Regions from separate parts of the Streptomyces sp. NBC_00670 genome, predicted to be linked through region 3. Evidence: riboswitches for the same ligand, from Rfam matches in the RefSeq annotation. Region 3 holds a riboswitch; each other region holds the start of a gene.

Region 1 (7,101 bases), 2.1 Mb from region 3:
CCTCTCCCGCCGCGCCCCGCGCTCTACCGCCCCGCGCTCTACCGCCCCGCGCTCTACCGCTCCGCGGGAACGATCCGCCCCGACACCTCGCCGAGCCCCACCCGGGCCCCGTCCGGCCCCGGGGCCCACGCCGTGAGCGTGACCTCGTCGCCGTCCTGGAGGAACGTGCGGTCGCCCCCGGGCAGTTCCAGCGGGTCCCGGCCGTTCCAGGTCAGTTCGAGCAGTGAGCCCCGCTCGCGCGGCCCCGGTCCGCTGACCGTCCCGGACGCGTACAGGTCGCCCGTCCGCAGCGAGGCCCCGTTCACCGTCAGGTGGGCGAGTTGCTGCGCGGCCGTCCAGTACATCGTGGCGAACGGCGGTTCGGACACCACGTGGCCGTTGACCGCGACGGACAGCCGCAGGTCGTAGCCGCCGGGCCCCTCGTCGGAACCGGAGTCGTCCAGGTACGGCAGCAGCGCGTGCGTACGCTCCGGCGGGGCGACCCGCGCCTCCTCCAGGGCGTCGAGCGGGGTGATCCACGCCGACACCGACGTGGCGAAGGACTTGCCGAGGAACGGGCCGAGCGGCACGTACTCCCACGCCTGGACGTCCCGGGCCGACCAGTCGTTGAGCAGGCACAGCCCGAACACATGGTCGCGGAAGGCGGACAGCGGCACGGGCCGGCCCAGCTGCGAGGGCGCCCCGACGACGAAGCCGACCTCCGCCTCGATGTCGAGCCGCACCGAGGGACCGAACGCCGGTTCGGCGTCGGTCGGCGCCTTGCGCTGCCCGGACGGCCGTACCACCTCCGTGCCGGAGACCACGACCGTTCCCGAGCGCCCGTGGTAACCGATGGGCAGGTGCTTCCAGTTCGGGGTGAGGGAGTCGGCCGCGTCCGGGCGGAAGATCTGCCCGACGTTCCGCGCGTGGTGCTCGGAGGAGTAGAAGTCGACGTAGTCCGCGACCTCGAAGGGCAGATGGAGCCGCACCTCGGACAGCGGGTGCAGCAGTCCGGCGACCGCCTCCTGATGGGAGGGAACGGTGACCCACGCGGTCAGCGCGCGCCGGACGTCGGACCAGGCGGTGCGGCCCGCCGCCAGCAGCGGGTTCAGCGTCGGCCGGGCGAGCAGCGACGCGTACGGCGAGCCGAGGGCGAGGGCCGCCGCGCCCGCGTCGAGCACGTGGTCGCCGAGCCGGACGCCGACCGTCCGCGCGGTGCCGCCGGGCGGGGTGAACACGCCGTAGGGGAGGTTGTGCGGGCCGAAGGGAGCGCCCTTGGGAACGTCGAACGGGGGCATGCGGTGCTGCCTCGCTTTCGTGCGCGCCGGGCGGGGACACGGCTCCCGCTGGTGGCAGGGGACGCGTTCCCGGTGGTCGCGCCACACGTTACGGCCGAGTCGCCCGCCATGGGGGCAGTACGCGGGGCGGGTGTTGACGGTACGACGGGCAGTGCGCGGGACGGGTGTTGACAAGACGACGGGGCAGTGTGCGGGACGAGTATTGACAGGAGGGCGCGCAGTATGCGGGACGGGTGTTGACGAGACCACGGGCAGTTCGCGGGACGGATGTTGACGGGACGACGGGCGGTACGCGGGCGGGTGTTGGCGGACGGCGTAGGCGCCGTGCGCCAACTGTCGCTGTCGGGCCGGTCGTTGCACACGAGAAAGCGGACGTCGTCCGGTTCGGGGCGGGTCGGTGGGGCGTGACATCCGTATTCTCTGATCATGGCCGCACCCACCGCATATGCCCTCATCGCCACTGACCTGGACGGAACGCTGCTGCGCGGCGACGACACGCTCTCCGACCGGTCCCTCGCCGCGCTCGCGCGGGTGGCCGCGGCCGGGGCGACACATCTGGTGGTGACGGGGCGGCCGGCGCCGAGGGTGCGCCCGCTCCTGGAGGACCTGGGCGGGCGGGGGCTCGCGGTGTGCGGACAGGGCGCGCAGTTGTACGACGCCGGCGCGGACCGGCTGCTGTGGTCCGTCACGCTGGACCGGGAGCTGGCAGAGACCGCGCTCGGCAAGGTGGAGGCCGAGGTCGGCGAGGTGTACGCCGCCGTCGACCAGGACGGTGCGGACGGGCTGACGCTGATCGAGCCCGGCTACCTCATGCCGCACCCCACGCTGCCGGCCGTACGGGTCGGCCGGCGCGACGACCTGTGGGCGGAGCCGATCAGCAAGGTGCTGCTGCGCCACCCCTTCCTCACCGACGACGAACTGGCGGCGGCGGCCCGGGGGGCGGTCGGTTCACTGGCCACGGTCACCATGTCGGGGCCGGGGACCGTCGAACTCCAGCCATGCGGCGTGACCAAGGCGACCGGGCTCGCGCTGGCGGCCGAGCGGCTGGGGCTGTCCCCGGCCGGGACCCTCGCCTTCGGGGACATGCCCAACGACATCCCCATGTTCGACTGGGCGGCCCACGGCGTGGCCATGGCCAACGCCCATCCCGAACTCAAGGCGGTCGCCGACGAGGTCACGGCGTCGAACGAGGACGACGGCATCGCCGTCGTCCTCGAACGCCTCTTCCCGGACCGGGGCTGAGGCCCGTACGGACCCTCGCCCGGGCGGCCGGACCCCTGGGGGCGGTCGTGCCCCTGGGAGGCGGTCGGCTCAGTACGCGCCGTACACGTTGTCGATCGAGCCGTAGCGCGCGGCCGCGTAGTTGCAGGCCGCGGTGATGTTGGCGACCGGGTCGAACGGGTCGAGCGCGGTGCCGGGCACGTGGTAGGCGAGGAACGTCGGGTCGATGATCTGGAGCAGGCCCTTGGACGGGGTGCCCGCCGCGGCGTTGGAGTCCCAGTTGTTCACGGCGAGCGGGTTGCCCGAGGACTCGCGCATGACGTTGCGGTGGATGCCGTCGTAGCTGCCGGGGATGCCGTTCTGGGCCATGATCGCCAGGGACTGCTGGATCCAGCCGTCCAGGTTGTTGGTGTAGGCGGCCGTGGTGGTCGTGGCCGCGGTGGTGGTCGCCGTGGTCGTGGCGGCGGACGCCTGGGTCGCGCCGAACAGCGGCAGGGCGAGGGCGGCGGCACCGGTGCCGGCGGCGATCACGGCGCGGGTGGGCAGGCGGAAGCCGGGCAGGGCGAAGCGGGGCATGGCGGATGTCCTCTCCGTCGCCTGCGAGGTGAGCTGTCGGGTTCGGGCTGGGAGGTGCCCGGCCGGTCCGCACGCGAGTGCGGATCCGGCTTCACCCCTAGCCGTGCCGGGACTTGGCCCGGACCGGCGACTTACCTGGGTCCCCCGCTCCTGCCGTGCGAGATGGGTGAATGGGTGCTCCGGGCGGCGGCAGGACTCGGCGTTCCGTCCGGATCGGGGAGGAAGCTATGCGAGAGAACCTGTGGGGAACAAGTGACGAAAACGCGGTTCTCCCCGGTTGATCTTGTGGTGGGTGTTTTGGGTCGTTGATCCTTTGTGGGCCGTGGAGTCCAACTGGGTATCCGGGTAAGGGGAATGTGTGCTTCCGGTTGTCCGCGCACGGCAGGGGTGGCGCGTGACCCAACTCACTGGCCGGACGAGCCGGGCGTATGGTGCGGAAAGGTTCGAATGTCCGCAAGTCGGCCGCGCGGGAGGTCCCGGTGCCGTTCGGGCGGCGACGGAGGGATCCGCCGGGGGAAGCACCGTGGTGTGATCATGCGTGTGTCACTAAATAACTGCGCGTATCACCCGATCACGAACATGCCGTCTCTGATCCGATACGTCCCGGCCTGGAACCATGGGCGCTCGTGGTGATCGAAACATGACCGGATACGCTGACTTGAGTGAGGGCAGCGACCTATCGACAAACCGTGTAACCGTCACCAGACACCAGCAGACAGGAGACCCCTCGTGACCGTCGTCGGGCCATTCGGGCTGAGCGTGCGGGACCAGGCTCTGGAAGCCGATGTCCAGGTCGGTCTGACGGCTGTCGAGGAGGGCCTGCTCGAAGCCACCAAGAGCGAGGTCCCCTTCATCACGGAGGCCGCCCAGCACCTCGTCCGCGCGGGCGGGAAGCGGTTCCGGCCGCTGCTGGTGATGCTGGCGGCCCAGTTCGGCGACCCCTACGCGCCGGGGATCGTGCCCTCGGCGGTCGTGGTCGAGCTCACCCACCTGGCCACGCTCTACCACGACGACGTCATGGACGAGGCCGAGGTGCGGCGCGGGGTGGACAGCGCGAACACCCGCTGGGGCAACTCGGTCGCGGTCCTCACCGGCGACTTCCTCTTCTCCCGCGCCTCCCACATGCTGGCCGACCTCGGCCCCGAGGCGGTCCGCATCCAGGCGGAGGCGTTCGAACGGCTGGTCACCGGGCAGATCCTGGAGACCGCCGGGCCGCGCGACGGCCGGGACCCCGTCGACCACTACCTCGACGTGCTGGCCGGCAAGACCGGCTCGCTGGTCGCGGTGGCCTGCCGGTTCGGCGCGATGATGTCCGGCGCCGACGAGACGGTCGTGGACGTGCTCACGCAGTACGGGGAGCGGCTCGGTGTCGCCTTCCAGCTCGCCGACGACGTGCTCGACATCGCCTCCGACTCCCGTGAGTCCGGCAAGACGCCGGGCACCGACCTGCGGGAGGGCATCCCCACGCTGCCGGTGCTGCGGCTGCGCGAGCGGGCCGAGCGGCTCGGGCTGCCGGAGGACGCGGCCCTGTGCGCGCTGCTCGACTCCGACCTGAGCGACGACGCCCGGCTCACCGAGGCGCTGGAGCTGCTGCGCGAGCACCCGGCGCTCGAACAGGCGCGACGGGACACGGTGCGGTACGCGGAGGAGGCGCGCTCCGCGCTGGCCCCGCTGCCGGAGTGCGCGGCGAAGACGGCGCTCACGGAGATGTGCGAACTGGTGGTGCACCGGGCCGGGTGACGCCGCGGGTCCCCGCTGTTCTGTCCGGCCGTCGGTCCCCTCTTCCCCTACGGGTGGGTGGACGCTTTCCACCCTCGTGTCATACCGCAGGAGTACGCGGAGTTGGCTCCGGGGGTTGACGCCTCGTCGCGGACTTTTTGGTCATATGGAGAGGACCACCTCCCCGGACTTCGGGTGACAATGGCGGCACGGGGTGGGAAGTCCCGGCTCGAGCGCGAACCGAGAGCCGAGGGGAGCGCGCCGAGGGAGCGCGAGCACGGCACGCCGCCGCCGACGACGGAGGTAAGGCACACATGGCACCGTACGGAACCGACGACATCACTCCCGGCGGAAGCCCGGGCGAGCACCCGGGCGGCAGCGCCGGCGACGCGGGCGGAGCGCGGCGCAGGGCCACGCGGTACGTCGTGCCGGTCGCGGTGGTGGGGGTGGCGGCGGCGACGATCGGGCTCGTCCCGGCGCTCGCCGACTCCGGTGACCCCGACCTGCCGAAGATCAGCGCGCAGAAACTCCTCGAGAAGATCGCCGCGTCGGACGTGGACCAGCTCTCCGGCACGGTCAAGATCACCACCGACCTGGGCCTGCCGGACCTGGGCGGCCTGGAGAGCGGCCTGCTCTCCGGCGCCTCGCCGCAGGGCGGCGATTCCACCGCCGACCCCTCCTCGAAGCTGACGGAACTCGCGAGCGGCACGCACACCCTGCGCGTGGCCGTGAACGGCCCGGACAAGCACAAGCTGTCCATCGTCGAGAAGGCCGCCGAGTACAGCGTCATCCACAACGGCGACGAGGTGTGGGCGTACGACAGCGCCTCCAACCAGGCCTACCACGCCGAGGAGCCGAGCGGCGCGAAGGACGGCAAGAGCGGGAAGGACGGCGGCAAGCACCACGGCGCCGGGTCCGACGAGCTGTCCGTCACTCCCAAGGCCCTCGCCGAGCAGGTCCTGAAGGCCGCCGACGGCACGACGTCCGTCACGGTCGACGGCACCGTCCGCGTCGCCGGCCGGGACGCCTACAAGCTCCTGGTCAAGCCGGAGAAGTCCGGTTCGACGGTGGGCGCGATCAGCATCGCGGTGGACGCGCGCACCGGGCTGCCGCTGAAGTTCACGCTCACCCCGTCCTCGGGCGGCGCGGCCGTGGTGGACGCGGGCTTCACCAAGGTGAGCTTCGACCGGCCGGCCGCCTCGACGTTCGACTTCACCCCGCCCAAGGGCACCAAGGTCACCGAGGAGGACGACGCCAAGAAGCCGGAGTCCCGCAGGGCCCCGGGCGGCGCGATGGGCGGCGGCCTCGCCGGACTCGGCGGCCTCACCAGCACGGAGGGGGCCAGGACGATCGGCGAGGGCTGGACGGCGATAGCCGAGTTCGGCGGCGACGAGAGCATGCCCTCGGACTCCTCGCACGGCTCGGGTCCGGCCGACGACAGCGCGGCCTCCGGCCTTCTGGGCTCCTTCGGGGACAAGGTGACCGGCAAGTTCGGCTCCGGCACGGTCTTCTCGACCCGCCTGGTCAACGCGCTGATGACCGACGACGGCAGGGTCTACGCGGGTGCCGTCACGAAGGACGCGCTGGTGAAGGCGGCCGACGCCGCCAAGTAGGAACGGGGTCCGCCCGGAGCGGACCGTACGGCACGAGTGGGGGAGCGCATGGAGCAACCGTCCGCCGCGAAGGGGCAGCAGGCGGGGGCCGACGACGCGGCAGCCGATGACGTGGCAGCCGATGTCGGTGCGGGCGCGGTCATCGCCACCCGTGCGCTCACCAAGCGGTACCGCGGCGGGCAGCTCGCCGTGGACGGTCTCGACCTGACCGTCCCGGCGGGCAGCGTCTTCGGCTTCCTCGGACCCAACGGCTCCGGCAAGACGACGACGATCCGGATGCTGATGGGCCTCATCGAGCCCACCTCCGGCACGGCGCACGTGCTCGGTCGGCCCATGCCCCGCGCGGGCCGCGCCGTGCTCCCGCACGTCGGCGCGCTCATCGAGGGCCCGGCGCTGTACGGATTCCTCTCCGGGCGCGACAACCTCCTGCGGTACGACGCCGCCGACCCCACCGCCGACCCGCGCACCCGGCGGGCCCGGGTGGGGGCGGCCCTCGACCGGGTCGGGCTGACCGCGGCCGCCGGGAAGAAGGCGAGGGCGTACTCGCTCGGCATGAAGCAGCGGCTGGGCCTCGCCGCGGCCCTGCTCCAGCCGCGCCGGCTGCTCGTCCTGGACGAGCCGACCAACGGCCTCGACCCCCAGGGCATGCGCGAGATCCGCACCCTGGTCAGGGAGTTGGCCTCCGACGGCACCAC
Region 2 (7,101 bases), 760 kb from region 3:
CCGTCTCGTCCGCCTCCAGGGAGACGAATTCCGCCAGCGGGGCGCCGCCCGAGAGGTTGGGTGTGCCGGTCTGCTCGGGCAACTGCGGCAGGTCGACCACGTTGACGCGCAGCAGCCGGCCGGCCGAGGTCACCACGCCCACCTCGCCGCGGGCCGTCGCCGGGACCGCGGAGACGATCAGGTCGTGCTTGACGCGCCGGCCCTTGCCGTCGCCCTCGAACGGGTTGCCGTCGGCCGTGCGCGCCAGCAGCCCCGTGGAGGACAGCAGCACCCGGCACGGGTCGTCCGCCACCTGCAGCGGCACGGCGGCCGGGGCGCCCGAGGACTCCAGCAGGACCGTCCGCCGGTCGGTGCCGAACTTCTTGGCGACGACGGCCAGTTCCGCGGAGACCAGCTTGCGCAGCTCCGCGTCCGACTCCAGGATCCGGGTCAGCTCCGCGATCTCGGCGTTGAGCCGCTCCTTCTCCGACTCCAGCTCGATCCGGTCGTACTTGGTCAGCCGGCGCAGCGGCGTGTCCAGGATGTACTGCGTCTGCACGTCCGACAGCGAGAAGCGCTCGATCAGGCGCTCCTTGGCCTGCGCGGAGTTCTCGCTGGAGCGGATCAGGCGGATCACCTCGTCGATGTCCACCAGGGCGGTGAGCAGACCCTCGACCAGGTGAAGACGGTCGCGCCGCTTGCCGCGCCGGAACTCGCTGCGCCGCCGCACCACGTCGAACCGGTGGTCGAGGTAGACCTCGAGCAGCTCCTTGAGCCCCAGCGTCAGCGGCTGGCCGTCGACCAGGGCCACGTTGTTGATGCCGAAGGACTCCTCCATGGCGGTCAGCTTGTAGAGCTGCTCCAGGACGGCCTCCGGCACGAAGCCGTTCTTGATCTCGATGACCAGGCGCAGGCCGTGCTCGCGGTCGGTGAGGTCCTTGACGTCGGCGATGCCCTGGATCTTCTTGGCGCCGACCAGGTCCTTGATCTTCGAGATGACCTTCTCCGGGCCGACCGCGAACGGCAGTTCGGTGACGACGAGGCCCTTGCGGCGGGCCGTCACCGTCTCGATCTCCACCGTGGCGCGGATCTTGAACGTGCCGCGGCCCGACGCGTACGCGTCCCGGATGCCGGACAGTCCGACGATCCGGCCGCCGGTCGGCAGGTCCGGGCCCGGGACGTGCTTCATCAGCGCGTCCAGGTCCGCGTTCGGGTACCGGATCAGATGGCGGGCGGCGGCGATCACCTCGCGCAGGTTGTGCGGCGGCATGTTCGTCGCCATGCCGACGGCGATTCCGGACGCGCCGTTGACCAGCAGGTTCGGGAAGGCGGCGGGGAGCGCCACCGGTTCCTGTTCCTGGCCGTCGTAGTTCGGCCCGAAGTCGACGGTGTCCTCCTCGATGGACTCCGTCATCAGGCTCGTCGCCTCGGCCATGCGGCACTCGGTGTACCGCATGGCGGCCGGCGGGTCGTCGTTGCCCAGCGAACCGAAGTTGCCGTGGCCGTCGACCAGGGGGACGCGCATCGAGAAGGGCTGCGCCATGCGGACCAGGGCGTCGTAGATCGACGCGTCGCCGTGCGGGTGCAGCTTGCCCATGACCTCGCCGACGACGCGGGCGCACTTGACGTAGCCGCGGTCGGGGCGCAGGCCCATCTCGTTCATCTGGTAGACGATGCGGCGGTGCACCGGCTTGAGGCCGTCCCGGGCGTCGGGGAGGGCGCGGGAGTAGATGACCGAGTACGCGTACTCGAGGAAGGAGCCCTGCATCTCGTCGACGACGTCGATGTCGAGGATCCGCTCCTCGTACGAGTCGTCGGGCGGCGGGGTCTTGGTGCTGCGGCGGGCCATCGCTGCCGGCTCCTTGTGTGGGCGTGGGCGGGTTCTGTGCGGACCATTGTGGACCGGGGGACCGACAACGTGTCGCGGGACCCGGCCCGGAGGGCCGGGGGGCCGCCCCCGGATCCTTCTGGGCGTGTGGTGTCCGACCGCCGGTGGGCTTCCCGCGCCCGCGCGGCGGAGCCGCTCATCGGCACGGCCCCGCGCCCCTTTCGGGGGCGCATACAGTGGCAGGAACTGCGCGGTTGGCTGCAACCGCTTCCGTGAGTGAAGGGACGTACATGCCCATGGGTCACACGGCCACAGCCGAGGCAGGCTCCGGCGGCCTGACAGCGAGTGAGCACCGCCTGGCCAACGGTCTGCGCGTGGTGCTCTCCGAGGACCACCTGACCCCGGTCGCCGCGGTGTGCCTCTGGTACGACGTCGGCTCGCGCCACGAGGTCAAGGGGCGTACCGGCCTGGCTCACCTCTTCGAGCACCTGATGTTCCAGGGCTCCGGCCAGGTGAAGGGCAACGGCCACTTCGAACTGGTGCAGGGCGCCGGCGGCTCCCTCAACGGCACCACCAGCTTCGAGCGCACCAACTACTTCGAGACCATGCCCGCCCACCAGCTGGAGCTCGCCCTCTGGCTGGAGGCCGACCGCATGGGCTCGCTGCTGGCCGCCCTGGACGAGGAGTCCATGGAGAACCAGCGGGACGTCGTCAAGAACGAGCGCCGCCAGCGTTACGACAACGTCCCCTACGGCACCGCGTTCGAGAGGCTGACCGCGCTCGCCTACCCCGAGGGCCACCCCTACCACCACACCCCGATCGGCTCGATGGCCGACCTGGACGCGGCCACCCTGGAGGACGCCCGCGCGTTCTTCCGGACCTACTACGCGCCGAACAACGCCGTCCTGTCGATCGTCGGCGACATCGACCCCGAGCAGACGCTCGCCTGGGTCGAGAAGTACTTCGGCTCCATCGCCTCGCACGACGGCAAGCCCGCCCCGCGCGACGGCTCGCTGCCCGACGTCCTCGGGGAACAGCTCCGCGAGGTCGTCGAGGAGGAGGTCCCCGCGCGCGCGTTGATGGCCGCCTACCGGCTCCCGGAGGACGGCACGCGCGCGTGCGACGCGGCCGACCTGGCGCTCACCGTGCTCGGCGGCGGCGAGTCCTCCCGGCTGTTCAACCGTCTGGTGCGCCGCGACCGCACCGCCGTCGCCGCCGGCTTCGGCCTGCTCCGGCTGGCCGGGGCGCCCTCGCTCGGCTGGCTGGACGTGAAGACCTCCGGCGACGTCGAGGTGCCCGTCATCGAGGCGGCCGTCGACGAGGAGCTCGCCCGGTTCGCCGAGGAGGGCCCCACCGCCGAGGAGATGGAGCGCGCCCAGGCGCAGCTGGAGCGCGAGTGGCTGGACCGGCTCGGCACGGTCGCCGGCCGCGCCGACGAACTGTGCCGGTACGCCGTCCTGTTCGGCGACCCGCAGCTCGCCCTGACGGCCGTCACGCGTGTCCTGGAGGTCACCCCCGAGGAGGTCCGGGACATCGCCCGGGCCCGGCTGCGGCCCGACAACCGCGCGGTGCTCGTCTACGAGCCGGTCGCGCCCGAGGAGCCCGAGGCCGCCGAGGCCGCCGAAGTCACCGACGAGAACGAGGAGTCGGCGAAGTGACCGAGCTCGCGACCATGGAGTTCCACCCGCAGCCCCGGGCCGGCGAGGCGAAGCCCTGGGCGTTCCCCGCGCCCGAGCGCGGCACCCTGGACAACGGCCTGACGCTGCTGCGCTGCCACCGCCCCGGCCAGCAGGTCGTCGCCGTCGAGGTGCTCCTCGACGCGCCCCTGGAGGCCGAACCGCAGGCCCAGGAGGGTGTCGCCACCATCATGGCGCGCGCCTTCTCCGAGGGCACCGACAAGCACTCCGCGGAGGAGTTCGCCGCCGAGCTGGAGCGCTGCGGCGCCACCCTTGACGCGCACGCCGACCACCCCGGTGTACGGCTCTCCCTGGAGGTGCCCGTCTCGCGGCTCGCCAAGGCGCTCGGCCTGCTCGCCGACGCGCTGCGCGCCCCCGCGTTCGACGACGGCGAGATCGAGCGCCTGGTGCGCAACCGGCTCGACGAGATCCCGCACGAGACCGCCAACCCGGCCCGTCGCGCCGCCAAGGAGCTGTCCCGGCAGCTCTTCCCGGCGGACTCCCGCATGTCCCGGCCCCGTCAGGGCACCGAGGAGAGCGTCGAGGCCATCGACGCGGCGGCCGTACGCGCGTTCTACGAGCGGCACGTACGGCCCGCCACCGCCACCGCGGTGGTCGTCGGCGACCTCACCGGCGTCGACCTGGACGCGCTCCTCGCCGACACGCTCGGCGCGTGGACGGGCGCGCCCGGGCAGCCGCGTCCGGTGCCCCCGGTGACCGCCGACGACACCGGCCGCGTGATCGTCGTGCACCGCCCCGGAGCCGTCCAGACGCAGCTCCTCATCGGCCGCGTCGGCGCCGACCGGCACGACCGCGTGTGGCCCGCCCAGGTGCTCGGCACGTACTGCCTCGGCGGCACCCTCACCTCGCGGCTGGACCGCGTGCTGCGCGAGGAGAAGGGCTACACCTACGGTGTGCGCGCGTTCGGCCAGGTGCTGCGTTCCGCGCCCGACGGCAGCGGCGCCGCGATGCTCGCCATCAGCGGTTCCGTCGACACCCCGAACACCGGCCCCGCCCTCGACGACCTGTGGAAGGTGCTGCGCACCCTCGCCGCCGAGGGGCTGACCGACGCCGAGCGCGATGTCGCCGTGCAGAACCTGGTGGGCGTCGCCCCGCTGAAGTTCGAGACCGCGGCCGCCGTCGCGAGCTCGCTCGCCGACCAGGTCGAGCAGCACCTGCCGGACGACTACCAGGCGACGCTGTATCAGCAGCTCGCCGCCACCGGCACGGTGGAGGCGACGGCCGCCGTCGTCAACGCCTTCCCGGTGGACCGTCTGGTGACGATCCTGGTGGGCGACGCCGAGCAGATCGCGGAGCCCGTACGCGCCCTGGGGATCGGCGAAGTCACCGTGGTGGCCGCCGAGTAGCACGGGCGGCGCGCGGGGGCGTGGACGAGGCCCTGGTGACTCCCCGGACGTCACCAGGGCCTCCCGCGCCCCCGGTCCGGCCCGCCGACGGCGGGTGTTTGTCCGTATTGCCACAGAGGGTGGCGCTTCCGCGGTGTGGGATACGCAACAAAACCGTTACCTCGTTTGCCCGTTGAAACGGCGCCCGCTTAGCGTCTTCCCGGCTGTCCGTCAGGCAGCGCGCCGCATCCGCGGCAGCGGACAGTCATCGCCGAGTCCCCGTACGGCGCGAGCCAGGGGAGCCGGGGACCCACGTCCCTGGGGTGAATCGGACGCCCCCACAGGGTGTCCGTAGGAGACCTTCCTGCTCCGAACCCGTCAGCTAACCCGGTAGGCGAGAAGGAAGGAAAGGACGACCCCTTACATGGCGTTCACCCGCGCCCCCGGGAAGCACCGCCGTGCCGATCGCACGAAGCGCACGACGACCGGCGCCGTGGGCGTCGCGGCGCTCGCCACCACCGGCGTCGTCGGCACCCTGGCCGCTCCCGCGTTCGCCGCGGAGCCCGCCGCCTCCGTCGACCAGACCGGGCTCCTGCGGGCCGCCGGCATCGGCGAGAGCGTCGCCGCGCGGATCGACGCCCAGGCCCTCGCCCAGGAGAAGGCGGCCGCGCGCAAGGCGGCCGAGGAGGCCGCGCGCAAGGAGGCCGCCGCGCAGGCGGAGCGGGCCCGCGACGCGAAGGAGCGCGCCGCCCGCGAGGCCGAGCGCAAGCGGCTGAACACCTTCGTCGCGCCGATCTCGGGCTCCTACGTCTCCACCGGCTACCAGGCCAGCAGCTCCCTGTGGTCCTCCGGCACCCACACCGGCATCGACTTCCACGCCGCCACCGGCACCTCCGTGCACGCCGTCGGCTCCGGCACCGTCGTGGAGACCGGCTGGGGCGGGGCCTACGGCAACCAGATCGTCCTCAAGATGGCCGACGGCACCTACACCCAGTACGGCCACCTGTCGTCCATCGGCGTCACGGTGGGCCAGCAGGTCACCCCCGGGCAGCAGATCGCCCTGTCCGGCGCGACCGGCAACGTCACCGGCCCGCATCTGCACTTCGAGGCCCGTACGAGCCCGGAGTACGGCTCCGACATCGACCCGGTGGCGTACCTGCGCGCCCACGGCGTCAACGTCTGAAGCACCCGCGTCGGCGCACCCGCGCACCGGCCGACGCCCCCCGAACCGTCGTCGACGGCCCCGGCCCCCGAAGCCGGGGCCGTTCTCGTTCCGTCCGGGCATTTCGTCCCGGCCGTTGTCCAAAAAAGAACCATGAATTCCGGCCCGCCGTCGGAAATCCCTCTCCGCTGCAATAGAGTCGGTCGGGCAATGCGCCGGCCGACGGCGCTTCGCACGGAAATCGAGGCGGAGGTCGGACATGCGTATTCCGGCGCACTCGGTATGCGCGGCGATCCGCGAGGACATCGTCGCCGGCGTCCACGCGCGCGGCAGCCGGCTCACCGAGGAGGTCCTCGCCCGCCGCTACGGCGTCTCCCGCGTCCCCGTGCGCGAGGCGCTGCGCACGCTGGAGGCCGAGGGCTTCGTCGTCACCCGGCGGCACGCGGGCGCGTGCGTGGCCGAGCCCACCGGGCAGGAGGCCGCCGACCTGCTGGAGATGCACGTCCTGCTGGAACCGCTCGGCGCCGCCCGGGCCGCCCAGCGGCGCACGGAGGCCCATCTGAAGGTGCTGCGCGGCCTGGTCAGGCTCGGCCGGGAACGGGCAGGGCAGGGCAGCAGCGACGACCTGCGCTCCCTGGACGGCTGGTTCCACGACACGCTCGCGCAGGCCGCCGGGAGCCCGGCGCTGAGCACCACGCTGGCCCAGCTGCGGCACAAGATCGCATGGATGTACGTCACCGGGACACCGGCCGACCCCGTGGCGGACTGGGCGGAACGCGGCGGCATCGTCGACGCGATCGCCCGGGGCGACGACGCCCGCGCCCACATCCTCGCCGCACAGCACACCCAACGGACGACCACGTCCCACCGGCTGCGGCCCGTCGGCGCGGACATGGGTGTGAGGAATCCGCAACAAGCCGTAAACATCGCGGGCCCGCAGAATTAACAGGGGTGCCGTATACAAAGGAGAGTGGACGCGGGGAAGTGCGGACCCCGTTTTCCTTTTCGCTGCTCGTCATCCTGTGCGTCCACGCCGGAGAATTCACGGACGGACGGGTGGAAAGCAGAAAGCCGCGTCGCCCCCGGGGGCGACGCGGCTTTCTGCGCCGG
Region 3 (7,101 bases):
GAAGATCGCGGAGCAGATGGAGAAGGACGGCACCGGTTCGGGGGAGCCGGCCGTCACCGTGAGCTGAACAGCACGGACCGAGAGGGGGCCCGAGCGTGACCAAGCTGGAGAACATCCGGGGACCACGCGACCTGAAGGCGCTGTCCGAGGCGGAACTCGGTGAACTGTCCGAAGAGATCCGGGAGTTCCTCATTCACGCGGTCGCCAGGACCGGCGGACACCTGGGGCCCAACCTGGGCGTGGTGGAACTGACCATCGCGCTCCACCGGGTCTTCGAGTCGCCGGCCGACCGCATCCTGTGGGACACCGGCCACCAGAGCTACGTCCACAAGCTCCTGACGGGCCGTCAGGACTTCTCCAAGCTGCGCGGCAAGGGCGGACTGTCCGGCTACCCCTCGCGCGAGGAGTCCGAGCACGACGTCATCGAGAACAGCCACGCCTCCACGGCGCTCGGCTGGGCCGACGGCCTCGCCAAGGCCCGCGAGGTGCGTGGCGAGGAGGGGCACGTCGTCGCCGTCATCGGCGACGGCGCGCTCACCGGTGGCATGGCCTGGGAGGCGCTGAACAACATCGCCGCCGCCAAGGACCGGCCGCTGATCATCGTCGTCAACGACAACGAACGCTCCTACGCGCCCACCATCGGCGGCCTCGCCAACCACCTGGCCACCCTGCGCACCACCGACGGCTACGAGAAGGCGCTCGCCTGGGGCAAGGGCATGCTCCAGCGCACCCCCGTCGTCGGCAACACCGTCTACGAGGCCCTGCACGGCGCCAAGAAGGGGTTCAAGGACGCCGTCGCCCCGCAGGGCATGTTCGAGGACCTGGGTCTGAAGTACGTCGGTCCCATCGACGGACACGACATCGGGGCCGTCGAGTCCGCGCTGCGGCGCGCGAAACGCTTCCACGGCCCCGTCCTGGTCCACTGCCTCACCGAGAAGGGCCGCGGCTACGAACCCGCGCTGGCCCATGAGGAGGACCACTTCCACACCGTCGGCGTCATGGACCCGCTGACCTGCGCACCCCTCGCCCCGGCCGGTGGCCCCTCCTGGACCTCGGTGTTCGGCGAGGAGATCGCGGCGATCGGCGAGGAACGCGAGGACGTCGTCGCGATCACGGCCGCCATGCTGCACCCCGTGGGCCTGGGGAAGTTCGCCGAACGGTTCCCCGACCGGGTGTGGGACGTCGGCATCGCCGAGCAGCACGCCGCCGTCAGCGCGGCCGGACTCGCCACCGGGGGACTGCACCCCGTCGTCGCCGTCTACGCCACCTTCCTCAACCGCGCCTTCGACCAGCTCCTGATGGACGTGGCCCTGCACCGCTGCGGGGTCACCTTCGTCCTGGACCGGGCCGGCGTCACCGGCGTCGACGGGCCCTCGCACAACGGCATGTGGGACATGTCGATGCTTCAGGTCGTCCCCGGGCTGCGCATCGCCGCGCCGCGCGACGCCGACCAGCTCCGTGCCGAACTGCGCGAGGCCCTCGCCGTGGACGACGCGCCCACGCTGGTCCGCTTCCCCAAGGAGTCGGTCGGCCCCGCGATCCCCGCGCTCGACCGCGTCGGCGGCATGGACGTACTGCACCGGGCGGAGGACCCCCAGGTGCTCCTGGTCGCCGTCGGCGTCATGGCGCCCGTCTGCCTCCAGGCGGCCGACCTCCTCGAAGCGCGCGGCATCCACTGCACCGTCGTCGACCCGCGCTGGGTCAAACCCGTCGACCCCGCCCTGCCCGGCCTCGCCGCCCGGCACCGCCTCGTCGCCGTCGTCGAGGACAACAGCCGGGCCGCCGGGGTCGGTTCCGCCGTCGCGCTCGCCCTCGGCGACGCCGACGTGGACGTGCCCGTACGGCGCTTCGGCATCCCGGAGCAGTTCCTCGCGCACGCCAAGCGCGGCGAGGTGCTCGCCGACATCGGGCTGACCCCCGTCGAGATCGCGGGCCGGATCAGCGGCTGCCTCACGACGGGTGCGGAGGGCACCGTCGGCACCCGGCCGGGGCAGCAGACCGAACCGCAAGCGAAGACGTCCGAGGAGAGCCACGTATGACCACCGCGGAATCCGCCCCGAGCCAGGAGGCCGCGAAGGGCGGGGAGTTCGACCTCGCGGGGCTGCTGGCCGCGCGCGGGGGCGAGCGCTACGACCTGCACGGCCGCTACGTCAACCACCAGCTGCCGCGCATGCTGCACACCATCGGCTTCGACAAGGTCTACGAACGGGCCGAGGGCGCCCACTTCTGGGACGCCGACGGCAACGACTATCTCGACATGCTCGCCGGGTTCGGCGTCATGGGCCTCGGCCGCCATCACCCGGTGGTGCGCAAGGCCCTGCACGACGTCCTCGACGCCGACCTCGCCGACCTGACCCGGTTCGACTGCCCGCCGCTGCCCGGACTGCTCGCCGAGAAGCTGCTGTCCCACAGCCCGCACCTGGACCGGGTCTTCTTCGGCAACAGCGGCACCGAGGCGGTCGAGACCGCGCTCAAGTTCGCCCGGTACGCCACCGGGCGGCGCCGCGTCCTGTACTGCGCCCACGCCTTCCACGGACTGACCACCGGGTCGCTTTCCGTCAACGGCGAGGACAGCTTCCGCGACGGCTTCGCGCCGCTGCTCCCCGACACCGCGGTCCCGCTCGGCGACCTCGACGCGCTGGCCCGGGAGCTGAAGAAGGGCGACGTCGCCGCGCTCATCGTCGAGCCGATCCAGGGCAAGGGCGTGCACGAGGCCCCGCCCGGCTATCTGCGCGCGGCGCAGGAGCTGCTGCACAAGCACAAGGCGCTGCTCATCGCCGACGAGGTGCAGACCGGGCTCGGCCGCACCGGCGACTTCTACGCCTACCAGCACGAGGAGGGCGTCGAGCCGGACCTGGTGTGCGTGGCGAAGTCCCTGTCGGGCGGTTACGTGCCGGTGTCGGCGACGCTCGGCAAGGACTGGATCTTCAAGAAGGTCTACTCGTCCATGGACCGCGTGCTCGTCCACTCCGCCAGCTTCGGCGCCAACGCGCAGGCGATGGCGGCGGGTCTCGCGGTGCTGCACGTCATGGAGAACGAGCAGACCGTCGCCCATGCGCGGGCGATGGGGGAGCGGCTGAGGTCGGGGCTCGCGGCGCTGACGGAGCGGTACGAGCTGCTCGCCGAGGTGCGGGGGCGGGGGCTGATGATCGGCATCGAGTTCGGCCGGCCGAAGTCGCTGAAACTGCGGAGTCGGTGGGCGATGCTGCAGGCGGCGCGGAAGGGGTTGTTCGCGCAGATGGTGGTGGTGCCTTTGTTGCAGCGGCACCGGATCCTGACGCAGGTGTCGGGGGACCACTTGGAGGTGATCAAGCTGATTCCGCCGTTGGTGGTGGACGAGGCGGATGTCGACCGGTTCGTGGAGGCGTTCACCGCGGTGATGGACGACGCGCATGACGGGGGTCTCATGTGGGACTTCGGCAAGACACTGGTGAAGCAGGCGGTGGCGACGAGGTAGGGCGGGGTTCGCCCGGGAGGTTTTTCGCCCCCGCCGCCCCTACCCTTCCCGTCCCTTCAAGGGGCTCCGCCCCTTGGACCCCGTACGGGGCTTCGCCCCGTTTTGCGCAGTTCCCCGCGCCCCTGGACAGGGGCGCGGGGGCGATGAACTGGGGGCGCACCCCCACCCACCGGCCTTTTGCCTCCTAGGCAAGAAAATTGCCCCCTGGGCAAAAGTCTGGCTCAATCGGGGGTATGAGCGCTTCCGATCCGCCGCCTCCGGCGGAGCCCGGCGCGGGTCTGCCCACCGTCGCCCCGCAGCTCCGCGCCCTCCGCCACCGCACAGCGATGACCCTGGAGACCGCGGCCCGGGCCGCGAACCTCTCCCCGGCCCACCTCTCCCGCCTGGAGACCGGCCACCGCCACCCCTCCCTTCCCGTCCTCCTCACCCTCGCCCGCATCTACGGTACGACCGTCTCCGAACTGCTCGGCGAGACCGTCACCGAACGCGACGCCGTCGTCCGCGCCGCCCACGCGGAACCGACCCACGCCGGCGGCTGGACGTACTGGCAGGCCGGCGCCCCCGCCCGCGGCATGCAGGCACTGCGCGTCCACGTTCCCCACGGCACGCAGGGCGACATCGTCCGCGTCCACCCCGGCGAGGAGTGGCTGTACGTCCTCAAGGGCCGGCTCCGCCTCCGCCTCGGCGACACCGCGCACCTCCTCGACGCCGGGGACAGCGCGCACTTCGACTCGCTCACCCCGCACCGCCTCGCCGCCGCCGACCGCGCCGGCTGCGACCTGCTGTTCGTCCACACCCTCCTGCAGAGCCCCAGCACCGCGCTCTGCCTCGGCCCCCTCACCGGAGACACCCCATGAGCGACTTCGAGACCAAGTTCCCGCGTGCCCTGTGGGTCAGGCTGCTCGTGTACCTGGCCGTCGGGCACCTCTTCGCCGCGTTCATCTGGCTGCTGTTCGAGGTGGGCGCCAAGTAGCCGCTGCCCCGGAAGCCCTCAGTCCAGCAGGTGCTCGCGTAGCCGTGCGCGCACCTCGGGGGTGACCCCGAGCCCCTGCTCCAGATAGGCGTCCACCCCGCCCCAGGTCTCCTCGATCGTGGCGAACGCCGCCTGGAGGTACTCGGCACGCGCGTCGAACAGCGGAGCGAGCAGCTCCATCACCTCGGGGGAGTACGCGTCCCCCGAGGACGCGCTGCGCCGCACCTTGTACCGGCGGTGCTTCGCGTTGGACTCCAGATAGTCGGCGACGATCGCGTCCCGCTCCACGCCCAGCGCGAGCAGCGTCACGGCGATCGACAGCCCCGCCCGGTCCTTCCCCGCCGAACAGTGCATCAGCGCGGGCGCGCCGCCGTCGGCCAGCGCGCCCAGCACGCGCGCGTGCTCCGCCGTACGCCCGCGCACGATCGCCCGGTACGAGGTGAGCATGCGTGCCTCGGCCCGGCCGTCGGACAGCAGTTCCCGCAGCTGCTCCAGGTCACCCTCGCGCACCAGCCGCCAGAACTCCGCCCCGTCGGCCGGGTCGGACAGCGGCAGGCCGACGTTGCGCACCCCCGGCAGCTCGACGTCCGGGCCCTCCAGCTTGTGGTCCGCGGCGTTGCGGAAGTCGAAGACCGTGCGCAGGTTCAGGGAGGCGAGGAAGACCGCGTCCTCGGCCGTCGCATGGGCGAGGTGGCCGCTGCGGAACAGCCTGCCGTAGGCCACGCGCCGGCCGTCCGCGGTCGGCAGCCCGCCCAGATCGCGGAAGTTGCGCACTCCGGCCAGCTCGGGTTCGGTCGACGGGACCTGCTGTGTCACGGGTGCTCCTCCCATCCGTCCGCCGACGCGGCTCGTCGGCGGGGCGCGTTCGCCGACGACGATACGGCACGGATGCCCCCGGCAACCGTGCTCCGTACACACATCCCACCCGTGCCCCGTACCACCGTGAATGCCGCGAAACGGGCGACTCGATTATCCGGCCAATCCCCATCCGGACCTTTCTGTCCGAATTGACTCCTTCAGTCCAACTGGCCCGGTAATGCGCTACGTCGACGAGTGACGCGTGAGCAGGGTCATATTCGTGACGGGGCGTCGAGCATCATGTTCACGTAATTCACCTGTTCTGTCGGGGAATTCGGCGGGAAGGGAAGATCGATCATTCCTGTGCCGTGCTGTGAATTCTGTGAATCGATCAAGGGAAAGCGGTGCCGGGGAAAGCCAAAGCTTGTGGTCGCGGCGCCATTTCGCTTACGTTCCCCAACGTTCCGAGCGGAACGCCGAATCCTGCCGCCGCCCGGAATCCGCACTCACCCACCCGTACTGGCAGGAGCGGGGGACCCACAGGTACATCGCCTGGGCCGGTCTTCCGGAACAGGCTCGGGGTAAAGCCGCGCACAGTGCGCGGCCGGGCATCTCCAGCTCGCACCCGACAGCTCACCTCGCAGGCGCCGGAGAGGAATTCGACATGCCCGCGAAGGGTAAGCACCGCCGTACCAAGGCCCGGTTCATCACCACGACCCTCGCCGCCGCCGGAACCGGAGGCGCCGCGCTCGCGCTGCCCCTCTTGAGCGCCACCGGCGCCCACGCCGCCACCCCGGCCGCCGCGCCCGAGCACGCCGCCACCTCCGTCGCCGCGAGCGCGCACGAGGACGCCGCGCGGACCTACACCGTGAAGTCCGGCGACTGGCTCGCCAAGATCGCCGGTGAGCAGCACGTCGCCGGCGGCTGGCACAAGCTCTACGACGACAACCGCGAGGCCGTCGGCAGCGACCCGTCGCTCATCCACCCCGGCCTGAAGCTCACGCTGGGCGCCAAGGCCCCCGCGCACGCCGGCAGCTCCTCCTCGGACGAGTCCCCGGCCGAGAGCGGCTCCGCCGAGAAGTCCGCGCCCGCCGAGAAGTCCGGTACCGCGCAGAAGTCCGAGGCCGCCCAGGGCAGTCAGTCCGCCGCCAAGGACGACTCCGCCGCCGCGAAGCCCGCCGCGAGCAGCGGCTCCGGCTACACGCTCCCGGTCCAGGGCGCCACCGTCGGCACCGCCTACCACACCGCGGGCAGCATGTGGTCCAGCGGCTACCACACCGGCACCGACTTCGTGGTCCCGACCGGCACCAGCGTCAAGGCCATAGCCAACGCCACCGTCGTCTCCGCCGGCTGGGGCGGCGCGTACGGCAACCAGGTCGTCCTGAAGCTCGCCGACGGCTACTACGCCCAGTACGCCCACCTCTCGCAGCTCTCCGTCTCGGCCGGCCAGACCGTGACCGAGGGCCAGCAGCTCGGCCTCTCCGGTGCCACCGGCAACGTCACCGGGCCGCACCTGCACTTCGAGATCCGCACCACCCCGGACTACGGCTCGGACGTGGACCCGGTCGCCTACCTGCGCGCCCACGGCGTCACCGTCTGACGGCCCCCGCCTCCCCGAAGGCCGGACCCCCCGATCCCCGGGGTCCGGCCTTCGGCCGTGTCCGGACACTCCACCGGACCAGGACCAGGACCAGGACCAGGACCAGGATCAGGGCTTATTCCGCTGTTGACCAAGCCTTGACCCGTGGGGTATCTCACCGCCCGTCAACCCCTCCCTACGGTCGCGTAGCTCACATCCCAGGAGGAAGGATGGGCCGACGTGGCAGACGATTCGAAGAGTGACAACAGATCAGTGATCGGGTCGTACGTGGCG

Evidence for each region. Region 3 has a riboswitch for cyclic di-AMP ahead of OIE12_RS28230 (M23 family metallopeptidase). Riboswitches for the same ligand answer to the same signal wherever they lie in the genome.
Region 1: linked by a shared signal. The riboswitch ahead of OIE12_RS18975 (transglycosylase SLT domain-containing protein) and the one ahead of OIE12_RS28230 (M23 family metallopeptidase) in region 3 are both predicted to bind cyclic di-AMP.
Region 2: linked by a shared signal. The riboswitch ahead of OIE12_RS25045 (M23 family metallopeptidase) and the one ahead of OIE12_RS28230 (M23 family metallopeptidase) in region 3 are both predicted to bind cyclic di-AMP.

Annotation. Positions count from the first base shown of each region.
Region 1 covers NZ_CP109017.1:4,274,800-4,281,900, forward strand. Annotated here, with positions in the region: gene fahA (fumarylacetoacetase) at 54-1,277, opposite strand; gene OIE12_RS18970 (HAD family hydrolase) at 1,704-2,519, shown strand; gene OIE12_RS18975 (transglycosylase SLT domain-containing protein) at 2,589-3,074, opposite strand; cyclic di-AMP (ydaO/yuaA leader) riboswitch at 3,080-3,253, opposite strand; gene OIE12_RS18980 (polyprenyl synthetase family protein) at 3,804-4,814, shown strand; gene OIE12_RS18985 (LolA family protein) at 5,108-6,406, shown strand; gene OIE12_RS18990 (ABC transporter ATP-binding protein) at 6,455-7,101, shown strand, end outside.
Region 2 covers NZ_CP109017.1:5,637,670-5,644,770, forward strand. Annotated here, with positions in the region: gene OIE12_RS25030 (DNA gyrase/topoisomerase IV subunit A) at 1-1,828, opposite strand, end outside; gene OIE12_RS25035 (M16 family metallopeptidase) at 2,098-3,465, shown strand; gene OIE12_RS25040 (M16 family metallopeptidase) at 3,462-4,850, shown strand; cyclic di-AMP (ydaO/yuaA leader) riboswitch at 5,089-5,240, shown strand; gene OIE12_RS25045 (M23 family metallopeptidase) at 5,254-6,012, shown strand; gene OIE12_RS25050 (GntR family transcriptional regulator) at 6,251-6,937, shown strand.
Region 3 covers NZ_CP109017.1:6,398,753-6,405,853, forward strand. Annotated here, with positions in the region: gene ispG (flavodoxin-dependent (E)-4-hydroxy-3-methylbut-2-enyl-diphosphate synthase) at 1-67, shown strand, start outside; gene dxs (1-deoxy-D-xylulose-5-phosphate synthase) at 96-2,039, shown strand; gene OIE12_RS28210 (aspartate aminotransferase family protein) at 2,036-3,457, shown strand; gene OIE12_RS28215 (helix-turn-helix domain-containing protein) at 3,691-4,314, shown strand; gene OIE12_RS28220 (DUF6126 family protein) at 4,311-4,430, shown strand; gene OIE12_RS28225 (tyrosine-protein phosphatase) at 4,449-5,246, opposite strand; cyclic di-AMP (ydaO/yuaA leader) riboswitch at 5,726-5,888, shown strand; gene OIE12_RS28230 (M23 family metallopeptidase) at 5,893-6,828, shown strand; gene OIE12_RS28235 (SGNH/GDSL hydrolase family protein) at 7,081-7,101, shown strand, end outside.